Linked DNA regions of Oceanicoccus sp. KOV_DT_Chl. The protein of the gene in region 2 interacts with the protein of the main gene of each other region in a pairwise test. Links are inferred from orthologs where the notes say so. Each region holds a gene or a part of one and is shown on either strand. Other genes may lie near its edges.

Region 1 (11,638 bases), on a different replicon or contig from region 2:
ATCGGCACCTTTGAATGGAGTAGCTTTAGAATAATTGGCAAAGTACCTAAAAGTGACGCCTTTATTCTGGTGTTAGTGTCTGGCGTAACCGTAGCAACCGATTTAGCTATTGCCGTTATTGTCGGCGTGATTGTGTCTGCGCTGGTGTTTGCCTGGGAACACGCCAAACACATCAATATCGAAACCCAGCAAGACCATAAAGGCTCCACCGTCTACAGCGTACATGGCCCACTTTTTTTTGGTTCAGTTACGTCGTTTCTAGAGCAGTTTGATCCCAGCCAAGCCAATGATGACGTGATAGTTGATTTTGCCGATTCAAGAGTGTGCGATCACTCTGGTCTGGAAGCCATTGATACCTTAGCCGAACGCTACCTAAACGCTGGCAAAGTGCTGCACTTGGTACACCTAACCCAAGAGTGCAAGCTACTACTAAAACGTGCCGGTAATTTAGTCGAAGTAAACGTGATTGAAGATCCCCAGTACTTCATCGCCGATGACGCTCTGGCATAAAATATACTGCCCATATAAAAAAAGGCCTGTAAATACAGGCCTTTTTTATGAGCGCTTGATGCTTAAACGTCAAGCGCTGCATTTATTATTACAATTTATCAGCATTCTCTGACAAGTATGCAGCAACACCATCAGGAGAAGCAGTCATACCTTTATCACCTTTGTTCCAACCGGCAGGACAGACTTCGCCATGCTCTTCATGGAATTGCAACGCTTCGATAACGCGAATAAATTCATCAAAGTTACGACCTAGTGGTAAATCGTTAACCGTCTGAGAACGTACAACACCATTGGTATCAATAATAAACGCGCCACGGAAAGCTACGCCACCAGCTGATTCCACATCGTAAGCACGACAAATATCATGATTAATATCCGCCGCCAATGTATAACCAACCTGGCCAATACCACCATTATTAATATCAGTATTACGCCATGCATTGTGGGTAAAGTGTGAATCGATAGAAACACCGATCACCTCAACACCCAACTCTTTAAATTTAGCCATACGGTGATCAACCGCCAACAGCTCGGAAGGACAAACAAAAGTAAAATCCAACGGGTAGAAAAATACCAAGCCAATTTTGCCTTTGATGGTTTCCGCAAGATTGAAATTATCTACAATTTCGCCACTGCCCAGTACTGCATTACATGTGAAATCCGGAGCGGGTTTGCCAACGAGTACACTCATTGTGTTTTGCCTCCAATAGTTAGGGTTAAGTACATTATTTAAATTATTTGTCTACAAGCGGGCCACTACTGCACCCCCTTGCTTAATCAGGGCTGCCATCTTACACAGCGACTCAGCCCAAGCCCACATATTTTTTTGTATTACAACAATAGTCAAAAACTATTATGGATAGAAAATACCCTTACTGACCCGATTAACGACCGCTGCAGAAATTGATAATTTTTACACACAAATGATATTGACAATGATTCTCATTCAAATTACTATTTCGACCATATTGATACCATCAAGTCGAGAGCACTAAAGATGTACGTCTGTCTTTGTAAAGCAGTTACCGATAGCCAAATTCGCGAAGCCGTTGCTAATGGCGCCACCCAATTCGGGCAGGTTCGCAAGGAACTTGGCCTGGCATCCCAGTGTGGCAAATGCGGTATTCTAGCTAGAGAAGTATTCACCGAAAGCATGGCGCCCGCTATCGATGACGAGCAATTATTCTACGCGGTAAGCTAAGTACTGCTAATTATCTCAAGCAACTAACTTATCACTGTATCCTCGCAACCAAAATGCGACTGATAATAACTTTCATTTCTATTTTTATCTCATAAAAATCAACAGCTTATCGTTGACAATGGGCTGCTGTCAGCCCACACTCGCCTCCATAAATTTATACTGGAAATAACCCATCTAAAATATGGAGCTATTCAAATGAAAGGCGACGCTAAAGTTATTAAATTTCTAAACACCGTTTTAGGCAATGAACTCGTTGCTATCAACCAGTACTTTCTACATTCCAGAATGTACAAAGACTGGGGACTAAAAGAATTAGCCGATCACGAATATCACGAATCTATCGATGAAATGAAACATGCTGACAAGCTAATCGAGCGCATTCTGTTTTTGGAAGGCCTCCCCAACCTGCAAGACCTGGGTAAGCTCTTAATCGGCGAGAACACCGAGGAAATGCTGAAATGCGACCTTAAGCTGGAAATGATCGCTCACAAGGATTTGAAAAACGCGGTTAAATATTGTGAAACCGTTGAGGACTACGTTAGCCGTGACCTCTTTCAAGATATCCTGGAGTCCGAGGAAGAACATATTGACTGGCTGGAAACCCAACTGGGACTCATTGAAAAAGTCGGCCTGCAAAATTACCAGCAAAGTCAAATGAGCTAAACACTGACACGCATTTTAATCCTTTTGATTAAAACTAAAAAAGCGGCTTTTTAGCCGCTTTTTTAGTGCTGAGGATTTATTAACACCTCAAATTTTCAGCCTACATCACTTAGTATTCAGCAATCCAAAAACACCAACAGCATAACTGCGCTTATCGTTTTCACCCTGCAGACTACTCCGCTTGACTAAACTCCCAACAGGAACATCCGCGGCTAAATAACGTGTATCACCGGTTCCCGTATCAAAACTGATCGAGCCGGGCTTACTAAAATAATAAGCGAGGTAATCGCCTTTCTCCACACCAACAGAGACTGGAAAATTCAGTCGCTGCATTCCGCGCTCAGCAATAATGACCGGCTCGCTAGCCCACACTACCACTAAATTATCGCCAATTTGACGCAGCACTTTGACCGACACATCACCAGCGCTCTGGAAGTAGCCACCCACACCAGTCAGAGTTCCGCTAACAGGTATCTGGTTATACAAATCTACTGCTAATACCGGCTTTGGCTCTACATTAGTTCGCTCAACTAATTCGCCACCAATATAATCCAGCAAATCACTAGCCAATAAAAAGTTTTTTAAGCTATCAATACGTAACTGCACAAACTGACGCACCTGCCCACGAAGGTTGGTAGACTCGGCTACACGAGAGCTCTTCTCCTGTCCCAACACCGCAACCACACGATTTAACTCTGCAACATCCTGCTTTAATAAGGTTTTATCGGCTTCCAGCGAACTGATACGCTGGTTGGCCTGACCCAATTGCTGAGCTAAGGCGCCGTTTTCATCCTGAAGTTTTTTAATATTTGGCGGTGCCTGGCAAGCGGCCAAACCTACGACCAGCATCAATATCCCTAACTGGGTAAGCGTTCTAATCATTGTCCTCTCCTGACTGATTTATACTATGAGGGGTTATCGGTCAACGCTGGCTAATCTATAACATTGTTAGACGAAGTCCTAGCAACGAATGAATTATTTATTATCGATGACAAAAGCTGCGCTGAAAATTAACTCACTGGCCATCAACAGGTCCAGATGATAACCGCCCCCGGGGAAACCCTCTACCGGCCGCTCAAATCGAAATTGCATTTTACCTTCCTGACCAATCAGCACTACCGGCGCAGAGACTATCTGGACAGAGCGCGCACCATCAAATAATACCGCCTGCAACACTGTCGCCGGCTGGGTAAAATTAGCGTAGTGAAAACCAATATGCAAAGTACGATCAGCGCGAGTTTTATTATTAGGCGGTGAATCCAAATCAGCAATTGCGATTCCACTAAGCTGTAAATTTGATATCACCGGCCCCATCTCTCCCAATTGCCGCTTAAGATCCTGCAGCTGACTATTATTCGGAAAAGCTGATAATGCAGCCTCCGTTAATGCCACTGCACCATTAATATCTCGCGCCTCCATGGCTGCAACTGCGTTCGCCAATGTCTGGCCCACAATAGTAGCCAAGCCAGTCAACGCGGCATCACGTTTAGGCTGTATCGCCAACACGGCTCTATATTTTTCAACTGCGTTGGGCTCTACGCCAAACCACTGCTGCCGACCCGAGAGTTCGTTCGCTTCTAATAATAACTGCTGAATGGTTTGCTCTTGTTTTCTTGCCAGTGGCAACTGATCCTGTATTGCCAATAGCGCAATATCATCAGGTCTGACTGATAAGCCGTTCGCTACTAGTGACTGCGCCTTATCAAATTGCTGCTTATTCATACTCTTTATAGCCAATTGACTGTAACGCTCAGCAATATCATTTAAGCCCTTATTAGCAGGCTTATTATCACTATCCAAACTCAGCACCTGCTCAAACAATTCTTTCGCGTTTTGCTCCGGCGGCTGAATTAATCGATCCCTTGAGAGGTAATTCTGCGCCTGCGTCAGCAATACTTCGATGCTTTCAAACTGCTCTAAACGCTGACTTAATAATAAAAAGTTATTTTCTGCCGACAAATCCGGAAACCAGGCAAGCGCAGCTTCCAAACGGCTGCGCGCTGCTATTAATTCACCAGCAGTTATCGCCGCCGATACTGACGACAGCGACTTTTGTTTAAGCTCTTCAAGCGCCGCACTGGCCCTAAGCTCTTGTGGCTGTAGCGCTAATACTTGGCGGTATTGATCTAATAGTTCTGGCATTTTATCTGGCTGCCGGTCGATCTCGGCTTGCAAAATTACAGCGTTAGCCAGCAGCTGGGTAACAGGATCTAATGACTGATTCACCTCACCTTGCCCATCATTGGAGCTGGTAGCTAGCGATTCATCCGCTGCCGCCTTGCTTTCAGACGCACCTACATCAAGCGACTCTTGCTTTACGTCCTGTGCGCTATTAACGCTTAATTGCGCTTTAGTGACTGACTCAGTGGTTAAGGAAACTGGTGTTTTGGGCCCAGCTGTGGGTAACGAAGTCTCACTTTCATTTTGTGTGGGTACTGCTTTTGACGGTGCATTCTGTGTAGTTACCTCCGGCACTTTATCGGTAAGCTCTGCCGCGGTTTGTCGACGGTCATTGTTACTGTACATATAGCCCGCAAAAATTAACGCGGCGACAATCGGCACGGCAAATATCCACTGCTGCTTATTCGCTTGCTGCGGTCGCTGTAAATCTTCTTTCGGGATATGTAATGACTCCTCTGCTGAGCCATCACCAGCACTCGGTGGTGCCTTACTTACGGCAGCGGCCCGCTGCAGCACTTCTGTGTCGGCAGAGGCGTTAGTGCCGCTCACTAATCTAACTTGCTCGCTACGCAAAGGCGTATGCTCATGACTGCCCAGATACTCAAAACCCTGAGTAGGACGCCATTGATCCAAGACCCCTATATCTACCAACGACAACGCCTGCACTAATTCATTGCCTGTTTGATAACGATCTTTTGGCTCTTTCGCCATTAGCTTATCAATCAAATACTGATAACCCGACAGCGCGTCAGGTAATTTAGGGATAGGGGCAGAAACATGCTTTATTCCCACCGCCACTGGGGACTCCGCTTCATAGGGCACGCGCCCTGCCAACATGTAATAAATCAGCACACCTAAACTATAAAGGTCAGACCGTGAATCAATCGCTTCGCCCCTGGCCTGCTCCGGGCTCATATAATGCGGCGTACCCAAGGCAGTACCTGTGCGTGTCATTGTGCTGGCAGAGTCTGCCGCTCGCGCAATACCAAAATCCATCAACACCGCTCGGCCGTCCAGATTATGGATCATAATATTTTCAGGTTTTACATCACGATGCACATAACCTTTGCGACCGGCATAATCCAACGCTCTGGCAACTTCAGCAACAATACGGAATAACTGTTCACTATTAAGGCTGGGCAATCGATCCTTTAAATCCTGCCCCTCGATGTACTCCATCGACAAATAATGGTGGCCATTTTGAATACCCACATCATGTACGGTGACTATATGTGGATGCACCAATCGACTAACGATTCTTGCTTCCCGTAAAAATCGCTCACTGAAGCTCTCATCTTGCGACAACAGCGGAGACATGACCTTCAGCGCCACTTCACGCTGAAAGCTTTCCTGAATGGCTAAATAGACTGTCGCCATGCCACCACGCCCAATGGGACGGACGACTCGATATCCGGGAATATCTATTTTGATTTGACTACCCCTAAGAACCCAGTTGATGTGCGCTTATTATCACTATTATCAGTATGTCTTTTTTATATCACAGTTCTGGCTAAAGCTTATACCTATCAGAACCAAAAAACCGCCCATAAGGAGCGGTTTTAATCTGTAAACAATCGAACTGGGACGGCTTTTGCAATCCTCGCGCTACAGCGCTATTCGCTCTCTGCCGTTGCCTGGGCAGCATCTTTAATCAAAGTCTGCAATTCACCCTTATCAAACATATCGCAAACGATATCACAACCGCCGACCAGCTCCCCATTTACCCACAACTGCGGAAATGTTGGCCAGTTTGCATAAACCGGTAAGTTGGCACGAATCTCAGGGTTAGACAATATATCTACAAAAGCAAAGCGCTCTCCACAGGACATCAGCGATTGCACCGTCCGCGCCGAAAATCCGCACTGCGGTTGATTGGGGGAGCCCTTCATATACAAAATAATCGGGTTGCTTTCGACTTGATCTTTAATTGTTTCCATTATGTCCATCAGGCTTACCTTGGCTTAAATCTAAAAACGTAATTGTCCGCAAACAACTACCAGGTTACAAAATCGGGTTAAATAGACGGTCATTGTAACGTGAATACCAGCAAAATGCCCGACTAAATTACTCAGCAATAATACTTATAGATTAGTCCGTCGCCAATTCAATTTGTTCCGCCACCCAACCTCAATGGCCTTTCGTTAGCATGCTCGTAAACAGACTATACCCGCTAAAATTCGTCACTAGACAATTGCCAAACCCATGTCAGCACTATATGATTAGTTCTTAATTTAGGCAGCTCCAGCTGCCTTTTTGCGTTTTTGGCTATAATTTTTCAGCTAAAAACTGATAGTTGAATTTGAGGATACCGCTGTGAACGCCGTCATGAATACTTATAGTCGCTTACCCGTGAGCTTTAGCCATGGTGTGGGCGCACGTCTATTTGATAGTGATGGCAAGGACTATCTGGATGCCATTAGTGGTATTGGTGTTAACGCCCTTGGTCACGCCCATCCCACAGTAACGGCTGCTATCCAACAACAAGCTGAAAAGCTCATCCACACCTCCAACCTCTATGGTGTCGAACGTCAGCAACAACTGGCAGAATCTCTTTGTAAAGTGTCCGGCATGGATACGGTTTTTTTCAGCAACTCAGGCGCCGAAGCTAATGAAGCGGCAATTAAAATTGCTCGCCTTTATGGCCACAACAAGGACATTGAGCAACCCCAAATCATTGTGATGTCTAACGCTTTTCATGGAAGAACAATGGCAACGCTGACCGCTTCAGGCAATCGAAAAATCCAAGCAGGTTTTGAACCGCTGGTCAGTGGCTTTATTCGTGCCCCCTTTGGTGATATTGAGGCTTTGAGTAACATTGCCCGCAATAAGAGCAATGTCGTTGCCGTGTTAGTCGAGCCAATTCAAGGGGAAGGCGGTATCAATATTCCTCCAGCCAACTACCTGAAAGAAATCCGGCAATTGTGCGATCAACAGCAGTGGCTGATGATGCTTGACGAGGTTCAAAGCGGTAATGGCAGAACCGGCACTTACTTTGCCTATCAGCATCACGGTATTTTGCCCGATGTGGTCACGACCGCCAAAGGTCTGGGCAATGGCTTACCTATTGGTGCATGCTTGGCTCATGGCAAAGCGGCGGAAACTTTTGGACCAGGTAATCATGGCTCCACTTATGGCGGCAACCCTTTAGTTTGTGCCGCAGCGCAAGCAGTCGTTGATACTATTGAGCAACAACAGCTTTGCGATAACGCCAAGCAGTTAGGCGAATATATGTTGCAGCAATTTAGTGCTGCGCAACAGCAACAACCGATGATTAAAGCAGTAAGAGGCCAGGGCTTAATGATAGGCATTGAGCTGAGTGAACCCTGCGCTGAAGTCGTCAATCTCGCTCGCAACTACAGCAATGAAAGTAACGGCAATAGCGGTGTACTTATCAACGTCACAGCGGGCAATGTCATTCGCTTGCTGCCGCCATTAATTATTAATCAGCAACAAGCCGAGCAAATTGTGACTACAGTGCTCGACGTTATTAACCAGTTTGCGGAATCAGCATAACTGCAAATCAGATAGACAAGCACAACACTATGGCAGCTAAACATTTTTTAACGCTTTTGGATTTAAGCCCCAATGAACTGAAAGGTTTGATTGACCGCGCAATTGTGCTCAAGCACAAATTGGCTAATGGCGGCCATGAAACCCCTTTGCATAATAAAGTGCTGGGAATGATTTTTGAAAAATCATCTACCCGCACGCGCGTCTCTTTTGAAACGGGCATGGTACAACTGGGGGGTCATGCCATGTTCTTATCGCCACGAGACACCCAACTGGGACGTGGCGAACCCATTGAAGATAGCGCCAGAGTGTTATCATCAATGGTCGATATCATTATGATACGTACCTTCGGCCATGAAATTATTGAGCGCTTTGCACAATATTCATCGGTGCCGGTCATCAATGCACTCACTGATGAATATCACCCCTGCCAACTGTTAGCAGACATGCAAACTTACATGGAACACCGGGGCAGCATTCAAGGCAAAGTGGTCAGTTGGATAGGTGATGGCCATAATATGTGCCAATCCTATATTAACGCCGCCAAACAATTCGATTTTGAGTTACGTATCGCCTGCCCTGAAGGCTTCGAACCCAATGCCGAATTACTTGCAGCAAATAAAGACAGGGTTACTATCGTGCGCGACCCTAAAGAAGCCGCCAGAGACTCTAACCTACTGGTCACAGATGTATGGGCATCCATGGGTCAAGAAGAACAGCAAGCGGAGCGGCTGCAACAGTTTTCAGGCTATCAAATCAATGACGAGTTACTCTCATTCGCAGCCACAGATGCGCTATATATGCACTGCCTTCCAGCCCACCGCGGCGAAGAGATCAGCGCCGAACTGATGGAAAATCCCAACACCGTTATTTGGGATGAAGCTGAAAATCGCCTGCATGCACAAAAAGCACTGTTAGAATTATTGTTACAGCAGTAAAACCGATCGCCAGCCAGGACTCCGACCACTTTGCTACAAGTTGACAATATTCAATGCCAATACGATACCCAAGCGGTACTGGAAGATGTCAGCTTTCATGTCAATGAGGGCGATATTTGTTGCCTGCTCGGCCCCAGCGGCTGTGGCAAAACAACTGCCTTACGGGCCATCGCCGGCTTTCAATCTCTTTCCCATGGCCAAATCACGCTAGGCGGGCAACTGCTTAGCGCGCCCGGCTTTGAACTGGAGCCTGAACAACGCCACATAGGCATGGTATTTCAGGATTACGCTTTATTTCCTCACTTGACCGTGCATGAAAACATTCGGTTTGGTATTCGTAAATCGACCGAAACAGAGCAGCGTAAAATCATCAAGCAACTGCTCGGCCTGATTCAGCTGGAAAAAGTAGCACAGCGCTACCCTCATGAATTATCCGGCGGACAACAGCAGCGAGTGGCCCTTGCCCGGGCTTTAGCACCCAATCCACGTTTACTATTACTGGATGAACCCTTCTCCAACCTCGATATTGAACTGCGACGGCACTTAAATTTAGAAGTTAGAGAGATACTAAAAGAATACGGCATCAGCGCTATCCTCGTAACCCACGATCAGGAAGAAGCATTTTCTTTTAGTGACCAGGTAGGCTTGTTGCATGCGGGAAGATTGCAGCAATGGGACACCCCGTTTAATTTATACCATGAACCGGCCAACCGCTTTGTCGCCAACTTTATTGGCCAAGGCGGACTATTACCCGGCATGACGCTAGACCAAAACCGGGTTAAAACCGAGCTAGGTATCATCACCGGCAACCGAGCCTATAGCTGGCAAGCCAACATCCCTGTGGACATTTTGCTTCGACCGGATGACATCGTTCTCAACGGCGAAGGTGGTACCAGCGCCGAAGTGGTGAAGAAAATTTTTTCCGGAAGCGCCACCGCCTATTACCTGCGCCTGCCCAGCGGCAGTATTGTTGAAGCATTGTTCCCCAGCCACCAGAATTATGAGCTAGGGGAAAAGCTGCTAATCAACGCCAAAGTCGAGCATCTCATCGCATTCACACCTGATGAGTAATTGGAAAATAACTCTTATGCATATCATTAGAAACTACTATAAAAAATTAATTTAAGGGCTCGTATTAATAATAAAAACCTATGTTTTCCATCACCCTTTTATCTACTCTATGTTTGCAGGTTAGCGGTCACAGACAGATCCTTTTATCCACACATTATCCACAACTTCTCCTCAGCATATTGCCCTTGCAAAAGAGCCAAAAGCGCATTATCTTGTATAAAGTTTTTCAATAACCCCAATATATAGGGGTGACGCACCGACAAAAACGAAGAAAAATTAACCAAATCATAAAAAGTTAGTACTTACTTTTTGTTATGTGTAGAAAAACAGAGGGGATAAGACGGAAAGCCGTTGCCATCAGATCAGCGCCTAACTCGATAACAGCCATGTCATGGCCCTATCGCTAGGCATATTTATCGGCACCTATGCAAAAACTGCTTTTGCCAGGTTCGCCGATATTATTTTGATAGCGACCACCACTCGCCCCAAAACCAATGATATTAAATGCTGAGCTGACGCTGCGATCGCAGCACCCGGAGAACCTATGCACACCGAAGTAGACGATAACAAGAATGTCGCCCCTCCTGCGGCAACAACCTCTACAACCACCAACGCCGAATTACAAGCAACTGCTCCGGGTCAATTACGAGTTATCAAGCGTAATGGCACTGTTGTTAGTTACGATGACAGCAAAATCACCGTGGCCATCACCAAAGCCTTTCTCGCAGTTGAGGGTGGCTCGGCAGCGGCATCTACCCGCATTCATGAGACGGTAGAAAAACTGGCTCAACAAGTCAGCGCCATCTTCAAACGACGCATGTCCTCTGGCGGCACTATCCACATTGAAGATATTCAGGATCAGGTTGAATTGGCTCTAATGCGTAGCGGCGAGCACAAAGTGGCTCGCGATTACGTACTTTACCGTGAGCAGCGCCGCCAACAGCGCGCCGAGAAAGCTGCCTCAGAACCCACCAAGGCTCACCCCTCTATTTCGCGTTACTCTAGCTGATGGCACTCAGGCGCCACTAGACCTTGGCCGCATGGAGGTCATAGTCGGTGAAGCCTGTGCCGACCTAGGCAACGTGTCAGCGCAAGCGATTATCGATGAAGCACTGAAAAATCTGTATGACGGCGTACCACTATCCGATGTAAACACCTCGCTGGTTATCACTGCCAGAACAATGGTGGAAAAAGAACCTAACTACAGCTACGTTACCGCCCGCTTGCTACTCGACAATTTACGCGCCGAAGCACTGACATTTTTAGGTATCGCCAGCACCGCCACTCAAGCGGACATGAGCACACTCTACACTCAGGCACTACCTGCCTATATTGAGAAAGGTGTCGAGCTGGAATTATTATCGCCAACCCTAAAAGAATATGACATGGAGAAACTGGGGCAAGCGCTGGATCCCTCGCGTGACCTTCAGTTCAATTATCTGGGCCTGCAAACGCTTTACGATCGTTACTTTATTCACAGCAACGGTGTCCGCATTGAATTGCCACAAATTTTCTTTATGCGTGTTGCCATGGGGCTTGCTGCTGAAGAAGCGCAAAAAGAAGA
Region 2 (11,686 bases):
TACCGAGATCATTTGCTATTGGCAATCTATCAAAGTTACCGCACAATCGACACTTCAGCGTCGACCGCTTCGGCGTTATACTACTCGCAACTTGCAACTATAAAGGTTTATCACGTGTATTCTTTGGAATTAGTAATTACGGTTGGACTTGCTGCCACAATCATTGGCGCACTGATTGGTTTTTTTATCGCACAAAAAACAGCCCCTTCACAACAGTCACAAAAACTGATGGAGACTCAGCTGAAAGAAATGCAATTACAGCAGGAAAATTATCAACACGAAGTGGCTGAACACTTTGTTGAAACGGCAGACTTATTAAATCACCTGACCAATAGCTACCGAGATGTCCATAACCACTTGGCCAAAGGCGCGCAATCACTTGCCGGCGAGCATGCCAGTGAAAATTTAAAAGCAATACCCGTTACCACCTCGACCGCCAAGAAAAAACCGGACACTGTAGAAGAACATACCATGCCACCACTGGACTACGCCCCCAAGACACCCAATCAACCCGGTATGCTTAATGAAGAGTTCGGACTGGAAAAAACCAAGCGACAAGAAGAACTGGAAGTTATTCTTAGTTCTGAAGACCGGATGTAATCACTAACACCCGGACCTTACCTTCAAGCTGGACTATCAATATCAATATACTGATAGTCCAGATCAAATTTTTCAGCGAGATACTCGGCTACAGCCTGCACCCCATAGCGCTCAGTGGCATGGTGGCCAGCGGCAATGTAATGCACCCCCAGCTCGCGGGCATCGTGTACGGTAGCTTCCGATATTTCACCGGACAGATAGGCATCAACCCCACGCGCCGCCGCCTGCCCAAGATAGCTTTGTGCACCACCAGTACACCAGCCAATGGATTTAATCAGATGATCACCAGCATCGACTAACAACGGCTCGCGCTGCAATACTCGCCCTATCCGCTGACAAAAATCCTGGGCTGACATCGCTTCAGCCAGATACCCGATATTACCCACCGAATTTGGATTCCCCATCTCCAGACCATCGGCAATGGTAATGCCCAGCAACTGCGCCAAGCGCGCATTGTTTCCTAGCGTCGGGTGAGCATCCAGCGGTAAGTGATAGGCAATCAAGTTAATGTTATGTTCCAGCAAGGACTGGATTCGACGAAATTTTACTCCGGTAATACAGGGATCTTCTCCTTTCCAGAAGAAACCATGATGCACCAGAATTGCATCCGCTTTTTGCTCTATCGCTCGCTCGATTAACGCCTGGTTAGCGGTCACACCTGCCACTAGCGTGCTAATTTTTTCCACCCCCTGCACTTGCAAACCATTAGGGCAATAATCACTAAACTCACCCGGAGTTAGTAACTCGTTACAGCACTGCAATAACACTTGGCGATCAACAGACATAGTAGGCTTCCAGAAAAGAGTCATAACCGCGACAGTAATTCAATGAAACAAATAATTGCAGTACGCAGCGATTCACAATTAATGGTAGGCTACAGCAACTTACTAAAATCTCAAGCGCCAGACTAAACGCTAGCTCGGCTCGGCAATAGGGACAACACCAAATCATGAAGGCGGTTTTTCAATTCTTACAGTGGCCCGTTATTTGTGGACTATTGGCTGCGATTATTATTCTGGACCACTTTCCCTCCCTTTTTGGCATCGATAACCATAACAATCAAAGCCAGCAAATTACTGCACCAGCAATGTCGCAGGGACCATACTCGTACTCACAGGCGGTGATGAGCGCAGCACCTGCAGTAGTTAACATCTACACCAGCAAACTGGTCAAAGAGCAATTGCCACCGCAATTTAGTGACCCCTTTTTTCGTTATTTTTTGCAGCGTAACAATATCCGGCAGAAAGAAAGGGTACAGCGCAGTTTGGGCTCGGGAGTAATTATCAGCCCCGAGGGCTATTTACTCACTAATCACCACGTTATCAATGAAGCCGATGAGATTTTGGTATTACTTCAGGATGGTCGCGAAGCTTTAGCTACCGCCATTGGCAGTGACCCTGAATCAGACCTGGCGGTACTGAAAATCAACCTGGATGATTTGGAAAGTATTCCTGTGGGCGACCCTGCTTCGGCAATGGTAGGGGATGTAGTCCTCGCCATTGGCAATCCTTATGGCTTTGGGCAAACAGTCACCCAGGGCATTATTAGTGCCACTGGCCGCTATGGCTTAAAACTCAGCACCTATGAAAACTTTATCCAAACTGATGCAGCCATCAACCCCGGTAACTCTGGCGGTGCGCTCGTTGATGCACAAGGTAATCTGTTAGGGATCAACACCGCCATCTATTCCAAAACTGGCGGCTCTCAAGGTATTGGGTTGGCGATCCCTTCAGACCTGGCGCTACGCATCATGTCCGACTTGGTCCAGTACGGCAAAGTCATCCGCGGCTGGCTAGGCATTGAAGTACAAGCCATACCTGCAGCGTTAGCACAGGCAAACCAACTACAAGGTAACAATGGCGTGGTCGTTACCGGCACTTATCCAAACGGTCCCGCTGATCAAAGCGGTTTAATTAGCGGCGATATCATTACCCGTATTAATAACCAGCCGGTCGGCGATGGTCATGCCGGCATGAACTTTATTGCGGCCACCAGGCCCGGTGAATCCGTTGCTATCGAGATTATCCGTCAGGGCCAAAAGATGAAGATAGACACTGCCGTAGGTACACGCCCCGAAGCCGAAAATTAATACCGACAGGTAGCTGGCAATGGAACTCGATCTAGTCACTTTGCTAGGCTTGGCGCTAGTCGGACTGCTGGCGGGAACAGTAGATTCCATCGCTGGCGGCGGCGGTTTAATTACCTTGCCAGCGCTACTTGCTACCGGCATGCCGCCCGCAGCCGTACTGGGCACGAATAAGCTGCAAAGTTGCTTCGGTGCTTTTTCAGCCACCCGTTATTTTTTTAAGCAGGGACTCATTGATTTAGTCGCCATGCGGCAGGCGATTATCTGTACGTTTGTCGGCAGCGCAATCGGAACGCTGACGGTACAAGCGATCGACAGCACCTTACTCAGTAAAATGCTGCCATTCTTATTGATGATTTTTGCCGTATATTTTTTGCTAACCCCCAGACTAAACGAAAGCAGCTCCCAGCAAAAAATATCAACATCGATGTTTGGTTTTTTTATCGGCAGCAGTATCGGCTTTTACGACGGTTTTTTTGGCCCCGGCACCGGATCCTTTTTTGCTATCGCTTTTATTTTTTTGCTGGGCTATGGGACTACGAAAGCGACCGCTAACACCAAGCTTCTGAACTTCACCTCCAATATCGCTTCGCTGATATTTTTTGCGCTGGGCGGTCACGTTGTCTGGACGATAGGCTTAACCATGGCGGTAGGCCAGGTCATTGGTGGCCGAATCGGTTCAGGGTTAGTCGTTAGTAAAGGTGTGCGCATAGTAAAACCGTTATTGGTCTCGGTCTCACTCATTATGTCACTACGATTGCTGCAGCAGGATTATCCAGAATGGTTCAGCGCATTCACATTTTAAAATGCCAGCGCAAGAAAATTATTTTTTAATACGATATTCCGCAGAACGAGCGTGGGCAGTCAAGGATTCACTGCGCGCCAATACCGAAGCAATCTTACCTAATTCGGAAGCACCTTCAGCAGAACAGTGAATAATCGAGCTACGCTTTTGAAAATCATAAACCCCCAGCGGCGATGAAAAACGCACCGTGCCGGATGTAGGTAATACGTGATTGGGGCCAGCACAATAATCGCCCAGCGACTCTGAGGTATAGCGTCCCATAAAAATCGCCCCAGCATGCTTGATGTGCGGCAATAATTGATCCGGATTTTCTACGGATAGCTCCAAGTGCTCTGGTGCAATACGATTACAGACTTCTACCGCCTGCGCCAAATCGGTCACGGTGATTAATGCGGCACGATTCTTTAGTGACTCAGTAACAATGTCTTTACGCTCCAGTGTAGGCAGCAGCTTTTCAATACTTTGTTCAACCCGCAGGATAAAACCCTCATCAGGACAGACCAAAATTGACTGGGCATCTTCGTCGTGCTCAGCTTGTGAAAACAAATCCATCGCAATCCAGTCCGGATCGGTTTGGCCATCACAAATCACCAAAATCTCTGATGGCCCGGCAATCATGTCCAAGCCGACCTGACCAAATACCTGACGCTTGGCAGTCGCCACATAGATATTGCCCGGCCCGACGATTTTGTCCACCTTGGGGATAGACTCAGTGCCATAGGCCAGCGCCGCTATCGCCTGCGCACCACCCACTGTAAATACCCGATCAACACCGGCTATTGCGGCCGCCGCTAATACGATGTGGTTAAGTTCACCATCAGGCGTAGGGCTGGTCATAATAATTTCACTGACGCCCGCTACCTTGGCCGGAATCACATCCATCAATACCGTAGAAGGATAAGCCGCTTTACCACCGGGTACGTAAACGCCGATTTTTTCCAGCGCGGTAATTTGTTGCCCCAGTACCGTGCCATCCGCTTCGGTATAGCGCCAGGATTCCTGTTTTTGATGTTCGTGATAACGCCGAATTCTGGCCGCTGCTTGTTCCAAAGCCGCGCGCTCTTCCACGGATATTTTCGCCAGTGAGTCGGCAAGCTGTTGTGCCGACATTTCTAACACATCCACCGAGGCTGCATTCATCCGATCAAAGCGATTGGTGTACTCCAACAACGCTTTATCACCATCCGCCTTGACCGCGGCAATCACTTCACCAACCACAGTCACTACCGCCGCGTCAGATACAGACTCCCAAGCCAGTAGCTGATTCAGCCGCCGCTCAAAATCTGCAGCGTTTGCATCTAATTTGGTGATATTCAGTGACATTTACTTTGCTGCCTCAACCGCCTGCCGCAAGCTTTCAATTAATTGTTTGATTCGCTGATTTTTACGCTTCATCGCGGCTCGGTTGACCACTAGCCGCGAACTAATATCTGCAATTAAATCACGCGGCTCCATGCCATTCGCTCGCAGTGTATTGCCGGTATCAACAATATCTACAATCATGTCAGCCAAATCCATAATAGGCGCCAACTCCATCGCACCATATAATTTAATAATATCGGCTTGAATACCGCGCTGAGCACAATATTGTTTGGCGATATTGGTAAATTTAGTGGCGATACGAATACGTCCTTTAGGTAATGCTCTATCGACCATTGCCGCTGTCATCAACCGACACTTTGAAATATTTAAATCCAGAGGCTCGTATAAGTCGGCGCCACCAGCTTCTAACAGCATGTCTTTACCAGACACGCCCATATCAGCAGCCCCATGTTGCACATAGGTTGGCACATCGGAACCGCGAATCACCAATAACCGCACATCAGGCTGATTGGTTTCAAAAATAAGTTTGCGACTCTGGCTAATATCTTCAGCTGGCTCAATACCTGCTGCAGCCAGTAGAGGCAGCGTTTCTTTTAAAATTCGGCCTTTGGTTAAGGCGATAATAATTTCTTGATCCATAATTTTGCGATAAATATTGTCGTTGCCAGCACCTGCTTCCAGACACCGGACAGAATTAATTTGGCAGGCGACGAATATTCGCCCCCAATAATTGTAATTTCTCTTCAATACATTCGTAGCCACGATCAATGTGGTATATCCGATCAATCACCGTATCTCCTTCCGCTACCAACCCAGCGATGACCAAACTGGCTGAAGCACGTAAATCAGATGCCATTACCGGTGCAGCTCGTAACTTCTCAACACCTTCAATGATTGCCGTATTGCCCTCGATGGAAATACGAGCGCCCATCCGGTTCATTTCCTGAGTCTGGTTGAGCCGATTTTCAAATACCGTTTCAGTCACACGACTAGTACCAACAGAAATCGCATTCATGGCGGTAAACTGCGCCTGCATATCCGTAGGAAATGCCGGATAAGGTGCTGTTTTAATATTGACTGCTTTCGGTCTACGACCTTCCATATCCAACGTAATCCAATCTGGACCGGTCTCAACTTTAGCGCCAGCTTCTTCCAACTTAACTAATACCGCCTCTAATATATCCGAGCGAGTATCTTTCAATTTAATACGACCACCAGTGGCTGCCGCCGCTACCAAATACGTTCCAGTTTCAATACGGTCAGGCATTACTGCATAGGTACAACCATGCAAACGCTCAACACCTTCAATAGTAATAGTCGGCGAACCATGGCCACTGACCTTACCGCCCATGGCATTGATACAGTCAGCCAGATCTACCACTTCAGGCTCACGCGCTGCATTTTCAATGACGGTAGTTCCTTCAGCCAGAGCTGCCGCCATCATAATATTTTCAGTGCCGCCGACCGTAACGGTATCCATCAGGATATGCGCGCCTTTTAAGCGACCGTCCACTTTCGCGCGAATATAACCTTCGTCTACTTCGACAACTGCCCCTAGCGCTTCCAGACCTCGCAAGTGCAAATCAACCGGACGACTACCTATCGCACAACCACCAGGGAAAGATACATTAGCCTCGCCAAAATGCGCCAGCATCGGCCCTAACACCAAAATCGAGGCGCGCATGGTTTTTACCAATTCATAAGGTGCGGTCAGGTTTTGAATGGTATTGGCCTGCACTTCAATCGATAACTTTTCATCAATCACCACATCCACTCCCATACAACGCAGTAACGCGATCATGGTGGTAATGTCGTGTAAGTGGGGCAAATTGCTGATAGTAATGGGCTCATCGCACAGCAAGGTGGCAGCCAATATAGGCAACGCAGAGTTTTTGGAGCCGGAGATCCTAATTTCTCCATCCAATCTAGCGCCACCTCTGATTAACAACTTATCCATCAACAATACCTATTTATTGGGTGTGCGACTTTACTCAAGAGCCTAGCAAGCATTTACTCAGCAGCTTCGGAGCGAGTTTTAGTCTTCATGTTCACTGCATGTACGGTGCCATCAGCGATCTGGGCATTTAAGCCGGCATAAACCAGTTGCTGTCTTTTCACGGCATTTAAACCCTCGAAAACATCACCAACGACGACTAAATCAAAATGGCGGCCATCGCCCGTGACTTCAATATCACAATCAGGCAAATGCGCCTGTAGAATTTCTTTAACTTGTTCCGGCTGCATAATTAACTCCAATTACCTACAGACAGCGATTGATCCCAAAGCAAAGATTAGCAGAGTATCATCGATTAATAATCGCGTTTTGGGGGGTCGAATTGAACTGATCGCCACACAACACAATAGCAGGGGTAGAAAGGCGGGGAATTGTACGAAAATCACCAGCCAATAGCGAGGGGGAAAGCCGAAAAGGCCAGAGGTATTAACCCTCAGCCTCGGTATCACTGTCGTCGGCGGCATTGCTGTCTGCACCTGGTTCAACCGACCAGTTATCTATGACTTTATCAATATCACCCTGATACTGACGAACAGCGGAACTAAATTGGCTCTGGTATACCTTGCCCAAATTAATCGCCTCGATGGTGACATTGCGCAACTTCCAGTCACCCTTACTGTTCTGGCGCATCTTATATTGCACCTCGTAAGGCTTCTCGGCATCGCCATGAATATGCTGAATTACAGTAACACTACCTTCACCTTCAACATCACTGGCTGCCGGTAGCACTTCAATTTTATTACCATTAAAGGCCAACAGCCCCTTGGCATAAGTTTGCACCAAACCATCTTTAAAGGTACTGCTAAAACGTACCATCCGCTGCTTGAATGCCTCTTTTTCGGCACCGGTTTTGAGCGCCATATAGGCTTGCTTACTGGCATAAGGTCCCATCACACCCCGGGCAAAACTATTGAAGTCCACCACATCGGAAAGCACACCTTCAATTTCGTCGTAAAAACGCTGCGGCTCTTTGTCATAATAAACTTGCGCTTCCACAATAATTTTCATCACCCGGTCAGTCGTAGCCTGTACCACTTGATGCGCGGTTAAGTCTGCCTTTTCCTCAGCCTGTAACCAGCCAGCACTTGTCGCTAAAGCCACCACAGCCAGGCCCAACAAACTTGAACGCAGTGATTTAAATAACCTCATAATTCTCTTCCCAAATAAAAACACGGCTTAACTTGCAGCCTTAAAATCCGACTAATGTAACGAAAATCTCCGCTCGGTAAAAGTAAACTTTCATCGCTGATTATTTTTAGCCACATTAAATCCTTTATATCTGATTTTAGGCCGATATAATGCAGCCTCATTTTACCTCGGCCAACACAGGCCCAAACAGACAGAAAACCTCTATGACGACAGCTATTTTTGCCATTCTTGTTGGTTTTGCCGGACTTATATGGAGTGCCGACCGCTTTGTCGCTGGCGCTGCGGGGATTGCCAAAGGACTGGGTATGGCGCCCATAATGATTGGACTGACTATTGTCTCCATAGGAACCTCCGCACCAGAAATTATCGTATCAATCAATGCTGCACTAGAGAACTCTGGGGCTTTGGCAGTAGGCAACGCGATAGGTTCAAATTTAGCCAATATTGGTTTGGTACTGGGTGTAACGGCACTGATTGCCCCCATCCCGATTGCCAAAGGTCTGATCAAACGCGAAATACCTCTGCTGTTAGCAGCCACTCTCGCCGTCATCTTTTTTGTCAATGATAATTATTTGAGTATGTCTGACGGCGTCATTTTTCTACTGATGCTCGCCGCCATTTTTTATTATTTAGTCACCAGCAAATCTCATCAACCGGATGCAGAACATGAAGCCGATGTTGAAAATATCCCTGATATCGACAGCAAAAAAGCCTGGCTGCTGTTTATCATTGGCTTAGTGCTGCTGATTATCAGCTCTCGCATTTTGGTGTGGGGAGCCAAAGACATTGCCGTATCTCTCGGGGTCAGTGAATTAATTATCGGCCTCACCATCGTCGCAGTGGGTACCAGCCTCCCTGAGCTGGCTGCTACGGTTGCCAGCGCTCTGAAAGGCCATCACGATATTGCAATTGGCAATGTCATCGGCTCTAACCTATTCAATTTATTAGCGGTGATGGCGATGCCGGCACTAATCAATCCAACCGCATTAGAACCCGAAGTATTTAATCGCGACTATCTTGCGATGACGGCAATTACACTGTTGTTAACCGCACTGCTATGCGCCCATTATTTCTTCACGCCCGATCGAGCTAAACAAACTGCGTCCACCAGCGTCGGTCGTATTGGTCGAGTCGAAGGCGGGCTACTACTATTAGTCTATGGTGCTTATTACTACCTGCTGTTCCCTATGAGCTAATTTCCGGACCATCACTATGTCAACGACTAGTTACAAGCAATCAGCCATCCGCACAATCACAATGGAACGGGATGCTGTTGACCAATTGACCCATCGCATTGATGCCCAATTCGACAAGGCCTGCGAGTTAATGCTCGCCTGTAAGGGCGTGTAGTGGTTACCGGCATGGGGAAATCAGGGCATATCGGCACTAAAATAGCGGCAACACTTGCCAGCACCGGTACCCCTGCCATGTTTGTTCACCCAGGCGAAGCCAGCCATGGCGATATGGGGATGATTACTGCCAATGACGTTGTGCTGGCGCTATCTAATTCCGGCAGCACATCCGAAGTGGTTACACTGCTACCGCTACTAAAAAGAATGGGCACTCCACTTATCAGCATGACCGGCAATGCCGACTCGATACTATCAAAAACCGCCGATGCCAATCTCGATGTCAGTGTGCTGCAAGAGGCTTGCCCGCTGGATTTAGCACCTACTTCCAGCACCACCGTCACATTGGTCATGGGTGACGCCTTAGCCATCGCACTACTGGAAGCGCGCGGTTTCAGTGCTGAAGATTTTGCATTTTCTCACCCGGTGGAGCGCTGGGACGCAGACTGCTACTCAAAGTTGAAGATATCATGCATACCGGCAGCGAAATCCCGGCTGTTAACCCAGAGACCAAACTGAGTGACGCGTTGATGGAAATCACCACCAAAGGGCTTGGAATGACCACCATTCTCGATAGCGACGGCAAGCTAATCGGTATTTTTACCGATGGTGATTTGCGACGAACACTGGATCAAAGTATCGATATTCATAACACGCTGATTGCAGACGTCATGACCCGCAACTGCAAAACGGCCAACGCCAATATGCTAGCAGCTGAAGCGCTGGCGATCATGGATAATGGCAAAATCAGCGTACTAGCCGTAGTTGATGAGAACAACCAACCTGTTGGCGCAATTCATCTACACGACTTATTAAAAGCTGGAGTGGCTTAATTCAATCAATAACCAGTAGATACTGAAGCTAAACTGCAAGACACCCTACGCAGCAACCACTTCAGCTATATTGAAGACCACGACACGGGGAACTTTACCAAGCAAACAGTTACAATAACTATAACGACTTGGCCTTCACCTCATTTTTTGAACTCATTGGATAGCGCTCAAGCTTATGCAGCTGCTGAATAGACGACGTAAAAATACTCTGGGTTTGGTCATCGCCAGCTTAATACTTGTGGTGTTTTTATTTATTTATTCTGATACCGGCAGCCCGCCGGCATTCAACGAAACTGCTGACGAAAACCGGGGCTCGGAATTTTATCTCATCCACGCGGCAAGTCGTCAATATGACGAAGCGGGCAATATAGACACCACTATTAATAGCAGCCAGATTAAACACAACCCAGTGAACAACAGCATCAAAATAGCTGATCCCCTGATTATTCTTCACGATCAGGGCTTAACGCAATGGCAGATTAGCGCCCAATCCGGCGTAGTCTATAACGAAGGTGAGAAAATCGATCTAAGTCAACAGGTCGTTATTGTCAGCAACGACGAAACCACATCGCTAAAAACACCACAGCTGTTTATTTATCCAAATCAAAAACTTGCCGATACTGAGCAGCCGGTAACATTGCATAGCGCCAACGGATTTACCCGCGCATTGGTATGAGTGCAAATCTTGCCAATAAGTCAATTACATTACTCCATCAAGTAAGAGGCCAATATGAACCTGATCGCAAAAATAGCGAAGCCCCCTCGATTGACTCAACGCTATAGCCACCCTCATACTCATTAAACCAATAAGTAACCATTATGACCCAATTGATACTCCAACTTACCACACTAAGCCTCATCGGCTTCCTAGTAAGCCTGCCGACTCAGGCCTTGCCAGAAGATAGCGGGCAGCCAATCAATATTGAAGCTGACCGTGCCAGTCAGACAACCAAAAAGAATATTGAACTAACCGAGTACGTAGGGAACGTGCAGATTATTCAAGGCTCACTTAAAATAAATGGGGATCATATTATTATTCGCAGTGAAAACCGTCAGGTAATATCAATGGAGGCAAAAGGCAACCCAGTGTTTTTTGAACAACAGTCTGATCCCACCAAACCACCAATGAAAGCTAACGCAAGCAAACTTGTCTACCAGCTTAATAAAAATTTAGTAGTACTAAGCGGCAACGCCAGCATAAACCAAAATGGCAATATCGTTAGCGGGGAAAAAATCGAATACAATACGTCATCGGAACAGGTAAAAGCGAGAGGCAGCAAAAAAGAGTCTACCCGTGTGCGCATGGTGCTGGTGCCGGAGCCCAAACCAGACAATACTGATACGCCAACCACTACCGCTGTTGAGACTAAAGCAACGACTGAAGCCACAACCGCACCTGATTATAATCAAGCAACACACAAGGACACTGATGGCAGTTCTGAAGGCCAATAATCTCGCCAAAGCTTATAAGGGCAGACCGGTAGTCAAAGATGTATCCCTTGAAATTCGCAGCGGACAAGTGGTGGG

What was found.
Region 1: the proteins of UNITIG_RS06225 (region 2) and grxD interact in binary tests that used the Escherichia coli proteins (3 or more experiments, as listed by UniProt). The link is inferred for Oceanicoccus sp. KOV_DT_Chl from one-to-one orthologs.

What each region holds. Positions count from the first base shown.
Region 1 is NZ_FQLF01000005.1:668,525-680,162, forward strand. The notes cover bases 4,836-7,774. They hold grxD (Grx4 family monothiol glutaredoxin), read right to left. Parts: upstream 6,502-7,774; coding sequence 6,169-6,501; downstream 4,836-6,168. Other genes in these bases: UNITIG_RS20475 (protein kinase), read right to left, coding at 4,836-6,013; UNITIG_RS20485 (acetylornithine transaminase), read left to right, coding at 6,881-7,774. In the rest of the region: UNITIG_RS20450 (SulP family inorganic anion transporter), read left to right, coding at 1-510; UNITIG_RS20455 (peroxiredoxin), read right to left, coding at 599-1,201; UNITIG_RS20460 (bacterioferritin-associated ferredoxin), read left to right, coding at 1,508-1,711; bfr (bacterioferritin), read left to right, coding at 1,907-2,374; UNITIG_RS20470 (hypothetical protein), read right to left, coding at 2,480-3,256; more of UNITIG_RS20475, read right to left, coding at 3,350-4,835; more of UNITIG_RS20485, read left to right, coding at 7,775-8,068; argF (ornithine carbamoyltransferase), read left to right, coding at 8,098-9,003; UNITIG_RS20495 (ABC transporter ATP-binding protein), read left to right, coding at 9,034-10,074. UniProt on the Escherichia coli protein: Monothiol glutaredoxin involved in the biogenesis of iron-sulfur clusters.
Region 2 is NZ_FQLF01000002.1:547,090-558,775, forward strand. What follows is about bases 5,442-8,428. They hold UNITIG_RS06225 (BolA family protein), read right to left. Parts: upstream 7,059-8,428; coding sequence 6,825-7,058; downstream 5,442-6,824. Other genes in these bases: hisG (ATP phosphoribosyltransferase), read right to left, coding at 5,442-5,453; murA (UDP-N-acetylglucosamine 1-carboxyvinyltransferase), read right to left, coding at 5,509-6,771; UNITIG_RS06230 (phospholipid-binding protein MlaC), read right to left, coding at 7,255-7,977; UNITIG_RS06235 (calcium/sodium antiporter), read left to right, coding at 8,181-8,428. Outside these bases: UNITIG_RS06190 (YhcB family protein), read left to right, coding at 124-600; UNITIG_RS06195 (Nif3-like dinuclear metal center hexameric protein), read right to left, coding at 624-1,385; UNITIG_RS06200 (trypsin-like peptidase domain-containing protein), read left to right, coding at 1,550-2,689; UNITIG_RS06205 (TSUP family transporter), read left to right, coding at 2,709-3,491; hisD (histidinol dehydrogenase), read right to left, coding at 3,510-4,814; more of hisG, read right to left, coding at 4,815-5,441; more of UNITIG_RS06235, read left to right, coding at 8,429-9,173; LPS export ABC transporter periplasmic protein LptC, read left to right, coding at 10,335-10,835; lipopolysaccharide transport periplasmic protein LptA, read left to right, coding at 10,979-11,611; lptB (LPS export ABC transporter ATP-binding protein), read left to right, coding at 11,589-11,686. UniProt on the Escherichia coli protein: Involved in cell resistance against acid stress.